Regions from separate parts of the Vibrio tritonius genome, predicted to be linked through region 2. Evidence: predicted binding sites of a transcription regulator. Region 2 holds the regulator's gene; the other holds the start of a gene.
The links. Region 2 encodes PurR, which represses purine synthesis genes. Its sites were predicted from a motif close to TNANGNAAACGTTTNCNTNA; they were not measured.
Positions count from the first base shown of each region.

Region 1: JCM16456_RS14415 (uracil-xanthine permease family protein) is a predicted target of PurR. The motif match lies at 2,149-2,168, and genes of this name have one in related genera.

Region 1 covers NZ_AP014635.1:3,238,005-3,241,221, reverse strand. Annotated here, with positions in the region: gene envZ (two-component system sensor histidine kinase EnvZ) at 1-556, shown strand, start outside; gene JCM16456_RS14415 (uracil-xanthine permease family protein) at 590-1,969, opposite strand; gene recG (ATP-dependent DNA helicase RecG) at 2,338-3,217, opposite strand, start outside.
Region 2 covers NZ_AP014635.1:1,355,359-1,358,575, reverse strand. Annotated here, with positions in the region: gene JCM16456_RS23600 (hypothetical protein) at 51-218, shown strand; gene purR (HTH-type transcriptional repressor PurR) at 650-1,651, shown strand; cyclic di-GMP riboswitch class I at 1,810-1,911, shown strand; gene JCM16456_RS06125 (TfoX/Sxy family DNA transformation protein) at 2,025-2,612, shown strand; gene JCM16456_RS23595 (hypothetical protein) at 3,203-3,217, opposite strand, start outside.

The sequences.
Region 1 (3,217 bases), 1.6 Mb from region 2:
TTCGTATTTAGCTGAAGGCATAATCTCTGATACAGAAGAATGCAATGAAATCATCAGCCAGTTCATGGATTATCTTAAACCGGTGAATACCGACGCTTTTGTTGCGGTAGACATGAATGTCATTGCTGAAGAAGTGGTCATGGCGGAGAATAATGGAGATGGTAAAGCTTTCGACTGCGTTTTGAATCAAGATATTATTGCCGCTAAAGGTAACCCCATTGCGATCAAGCGGGCGCTGACTAATTTGGTGGTTAATGCGTGCCGTTATGGTAATGGTTGGGTCAAGGTATCTTCAGGCATGAGTGCCGATCGCCGCATGGTTTGGATGAGTGTTGAGGATGATGGTCCCGGTATTCCACCAGATCAGGTGGACAAGCTTTTTGAACCGTTCACACGAGGAGACCAAGCTCGGGGCAGTGAAGGTACTGGGCTGGGTTTGGCGATTGTGCGACGTATTGTCAGCCAACATCATGGCATTGTGGCGGTGAATAATCGTAGCGAAGGCGGTTTACGTGTGCAAATTAGCTTCCCGGTAGTATCAAAAAAGGGGCTATAAAGCCCCTTTAACCGACATTGCTCTGTGCGAGTCTTATGCTTTTTGCTCTTCATCATCTTCCATATGAAGAGGAAGAATGAGGTTCAATACGATGGCTGTAATACCGCCAGCAGCAATCCCTGTTGAGAAGATGTTTTTAATGAACTCTGGCATAAATTGTAGAATTTCTGGTTTTTGTGCCACGCCTAAGCCCATCGAGAAAGAGAGTGCCATGATGAGAATGGCGCGGCGGTCAAGCTCAACACGAGAGATAATACGCACACCCGCAGCGGCAATCGTACCAAACATCACGATGGTTGCTCCACCAAGTACAGGCTCTGGTATCATCTGCACAAAGCTTGCCACGCCAGGGAATAATCCGAGTAAAACAAGCATCCCAGCAATAAAGTAACCTACGTAACGGCTTGCTACGCCAGTTAGCATAATAATGCCGTTATTTTGGCTGAAGGTTGAGTTTGGAAAGCTGTTAAAGAATGCTGCTAAAGCTGAGTTAACACCGTCCGCTAACACACCACCTTTCAGACGTTTCATATAGATAGGGCCTTTTACCGGTTCGCCTGATACTTCAGACGTTGCGGTAATGTCACCAATCGCTTCAAGTGCTGTAATTAAGAAAATCAGCACGAGCGGAATAAACAACGACCAATCAAACTGCAGACCAAATTGCATTGGAATTGGTACAGCAAGCCAAGATTCGGTGTTTGGAAGATCTGTACTAACCATCCCTAAGAAGTAAGCCAATACATAACCTGCTAGCATTGCAATAACGATTGAAGAGACGCGAACATAAGGGTTACGTGAACGGTTTAAAATCACAATTAACGCCAACACGGTACCTGCCAAAGCTAGGTTATCTAGGCTACCAAATGTGTGATTACTCATTGCTGAATAACCGCCCCCCATAGACACCAGACCAACTTGAATTAGAGTCAGACCAATCAGCGTTACCACGATACCAGAGACCAGTGGGGTGATAATGCGTTGTGCGAATTCCAATACGCGTGAAAGTAGAATCTCAGCAAGAGAGGCAACCAAAATAGTACCGAAAATCGATGCCATCATGGTTGGAATATCAGCACCACCAGCTTTTAGAGATAAGCCAGCACCAATAATTGGACCTAAGAAGTTAAAGCTAGTGCCTTGGATGGAAAGTAAGCCAGAACCAATCGGACCTATCGTTCGAATCTGAATAAACGAAGATACACCTGATGCAAACAGCGACATGCTGATGATGGTGTTGGTTTGATCCGCAGGAACTCCTAATGTTTGGCAAATGATCAGCGATGGAGTAATAACAGCGACAAACATCGCCAATAAGTGCTGAATAGCCGCAAATATAGTTTGCGGTAGTGGTGGGCGGTCATTGAGTTGGTATACCAAATCAGATTTACGCGCGGTGCTCTTGGTTGTCATAATGAGTTCCTAGTTTTCAATATCTGGCTTTTTCGACGCTGAATGGGTTGAAAAAGTGGAGCAGCTCTTTATCTGTGATTGCTGTTATTCAGATTCTGCTCAGGATCGAGTGTTTGAGGTGGTGATCTTTTTGATCAAATCCTCAAAATCAGGCGGGCGATTATAGAGTGTTCAGAGTGAAAAGCAAACGTTTGCGAGTGTGAAAACAGAAATTTCTTGACCAAGTAGACAAGTGTTTATGATGCGAAAAATGCCAACTGTGGAGATGTGGCAGATCACCCTAAGAAAAAGTATTTTAAATTTATTGAGTTAGAACTATTTTGAGCGGAAGTTCTGGTGCCTAACACCAGAACGACATCTGGTGTGTATTAAGCGTTCGAGTACTGTTCTCGATTGTTCATCCAGCGATCAATAATCGCCTGAGCATTGTCCGGGAAGTTACTGAAAATATAGTGTGATATACGCTGAACTTCAGGAACTAGACGTTGATCGCGTACTAAGTCAGCGATTTTGAAATCGGCTAAGCCAGTTTGTTTGGTTCCGAGTAGTTCTCCAGGGCCTCGAATTTCCAAATCACGTTGAGCGATGACGAAACCATCATTACTCTCTCTTAGTACGCCAAGGCGTTTTTGGGCGGTTTTAGAAAGAGGTGCGTGATAGAGCAATACACAATGGCTAGCGACCGACCCTCGACCTACACGTCCTCGTAGCTGGTGGAGTTGTGCTAAGCCAAGGCGCTCTGGGTTTTCGATGATCATTAAACTGGCATTGGGGACATCAACCCCAACCTCGATAACAGTGGTTGCTACAAGTAAATGCAGTTCATTGGCTTTAAAGGCTCGCATGACTTCCTGCTTTTCAGCCGCTTTCATTCGACCATGAACCAAACCAATTTTGACATCAGGCAGTGTTGTTTGGAGCTCTTGAGCAATTTCTGCCGCGGCTTGCGCTTCAAGCACTTCCGATTCATCAATCAAGGTACACACCCAATAGGCTTGTTTTCCCTCGGTAAGGCAGGCATGACGCACGCGGTCAATAATATCTTGTCGTTTGGTGTCTGGAATCGCAACTGTTTGAATCGGGGTTCGTCCCGGCGGCAGTTCGTCGATAATTGAGGTTTCTAAATCCGCATAAGCCGTCATTGCCAATGTGCGAGGAATAGGGGTTGCCGTCATGATCAACTGATGAGGAACTGCGCCTTGTTTGATGCCTTTTTCACGCAATTCTAGGCGTTGATGAACCCCAAAA
Region 2 (3,217 bases):
AGCCAGTTTATCTATTGGCCTTTATACTTTTATACCCAAATGACCTCAAGATGCAGACTTCAGAGCTTCATCAACGAGCACAGGTCAAGCTCAATGACGGCAGGAATGGTCATTCCCTTTCAACGTCATTGGGCGCAGAGATGGGCTTGTTGATGAGCTCCCAAAGGGCGAGTTGTATTCGCTTCTATGCTACGTTACCGATTTTCTACGTAGAATAACTAGGTATTCAAATCGGTGCCTTGCCTATGAGCGAATACATTCTCGCTGAAACAGCATCTTGAGGTTACTTGGGTATATCCTCAAGATGCTAAAACTAAAGCCGCGCCTTCACATTCACGTGGTCAATTAGAGCAAATTATGCGTGCATCCTCAGTCATCTAACGAGAAACTCTGCCCTTCTTACGTAACACAATGAGAAAACGCTTGATATCAAACTAAGATGAATTTTTCATTGCGGGCAGTTCGATAGCAGTCTAAAATCGATAGCGCAAACGATAATCTATAGAAATTTTACTTAAACCGCTGTTATGAAGCGGTTTTTGTGTTTTTACTACTTTTAAGCTTCACTAACATATCGAATCAACACCTGTTGAAGTGGTCAATACTGTAAATCTTTGTCCTTGTCAGCAGATATCGATGGGAACAACCAATGGCGACTATAAAAGATGTTGCACGCATTGCTGGCGTGTCAACCACCACTGTATCACACGTAATTAACAAAACCCGTTTCGTAGCCGAAGCAACACAAGAGAAAGTGTTGGCAGCGGTAAAAGAGCTCAACTATGCCCCTAGCGCGGTCGCTCGTAGTTTGAAATGCAACACGACTCGCACGATTGGTATGTTGGTGACTCAATCAACTAACCAGTTTTTCTCTGAAGTCATTGATGGTGTGGAAAGCTACTGCTATCGCCAAGGTTATACACTGATCTTGTGTAATACTGGCGGTATTTATGAAAAACAACGCGACTATGTTCGCATGCTGGCAGAAAAGCGCGTTGATGGCATTTTGGTGATGTGTTCAGACATGACTCCAGAACTAATGGAAATGCTCGAAGGTCACTCAGACATTCCAAAAGTCATTATGGACTGGGGTCTTGAGGATTCTCAAGCCGACACCATTATGGATAACTCAGAAGAAGGTGGCTACATTGCCACTAAACACCTCATCGATAATGGTCACAAAGACATCGCGTGTTTAAGCGGTCATTTTTCTAAAATGGCGTGTAGAGAACGCATTGTTGGTTTTCGTCGGGCAATGGCAGAAGCCAACCTGCCCGTCAATGAAGATTGGATTTTGGAAGGCAACTTCGAATGTGATACAGCCGTGCTCGCTGCAGATAAAATTCTTGCGATGGATCACAAACCAACCGCGGTATTCTGTTTTAACGACACCATGGCACTGGGTTTAATGAGTCGATTACAACAAAAAGGCGTGAAAGTGCCTGATGATATTTCTGTCGTAGGTTACGATAATATCGAGCTTTCTGAGTATTTCTCTCCACCACTGACGACCATTCACCAACCAAAACGTCGTGTGGGTAAAAATGCCTTTGAGATCCTACTAGAAAGGATCAAAAACAAAGCACATGATCGTCGCATTTTTGAGATGCACCCTGAACTTGTCGCACGAAATACCGTAAAAAAACTTTAATATCATAGTGTTACATTATATTTTCACTTTTGAGACACAATCTTATTGATGAAAATGTCGGTTATTAAAAATACAGTGATTTTTTGGACCGACATCACATTAGGCGAATTTTTTTGTGATTTATATTCAAGTTTAAGATTACTCTAGTGAACGAAATGTCACGTACAGGGCAAACCATCTGAAAAGGTGGGACGCAAAGCCTCCGGCCTAAACCCTTAGATGGTATTTTCTGGCTCTGGGTAGGTAGCGGGGTTACCGATGGCAAAAATGCATATAAGACGTTAACTTCTTACTGACACAATCTTTGCATTCTTTTGCTACATTCTCGGACCTGATTTTGGTGGCGTATTGTTAATACACCGAGACTAAAGGCATGGATAAACCAATATTAAAAGACTCAATGCGTCTGTTTGAAAACTTAGGACGCGTAAAATCTCGTTCAATGTTCGGCGGATTTGGAATTTTTGTTGACGACACAATGTTTGCATTGGTTGTTAATGACAAACTTCACATCCGAGCAGATGATAATTGTTCAGAAAAATACAAGCAGCAAGGCTTAGAACCTTACGTTTACAAAAAACGTGGTTTCCCAGTGGTTACTAAATACTTTGCTCTTCCAGACAACTTCTGGGAAGCCCCAGAAAAAATCCTGAAAGAAGCAAAAGAAGCTTTGGTTATTGCTAAGCAAGAGCGTAAAACTCAAGCTCAAGCAAAACCTAACCGATTGAAAGACTTACCTAATTTACGTCTAGCAACAGAACGTATGTTGCGTAAAGCAGGTATCGAATCGGTTGAAGAGCTTCATGAGAAAGGCTCTGTAGAAGCGTATAAAGCGATACAGCAGACTCACTCTAATGATGTAAGCATTGAACTTCTTTGGGCTCTAGAAGGCGCAATTGAAGGGAAGCATTGGTCAGTGATTCCTCAGAATCGCCGCGATGAGTTAATGCAACGCTTGTAGAAGATTAGCTAGTAAGAGTAACGAAAGCACTCACTTTAGTGGGTGCTTTTTTTTGCCTGTCATAAAAGTAGGCATTTTTTCGTCCATCAGTAGGACAACATTAGTCCGCATTCCATTTCAGCATTTTCTTAATGACAAATCACGTTACTATAGTGGTGCCCCCAAAATCCGAGACATAGTAATAACTGTACTGCGAGCCCAACTTCACATCCATATGCGTTGTTTGGTTTGGTGAACACTGACTATTTCATCATTAATTTTTCATTCATCATTAAAATGGAGTGACAATAGAAAAGCAGTGATTTAGTCATACCCAAGTCATCTCAAGATGCTGTTTTAGCGAATTGGTGATGGGTATATTTGTCGTTTAGTTTTGAATCTCACATATGTGTGATGTGCCAGCCTGAATTAGGTCATCACGCATGTGCTTAGGCGATGTAAGATAAGTCTAGGCCGATGAGAGGATATGTGATTACATCCATGAGACAACACCGCCGTACTCTGTTGTCTCATATACCCAAGTAACCTCAAGATGCTGTTTCAGCGAGAATGTATTCGCTCATAGGCAAGGCACCGATTTGAATACCTAGTTATTCTACGTAGAA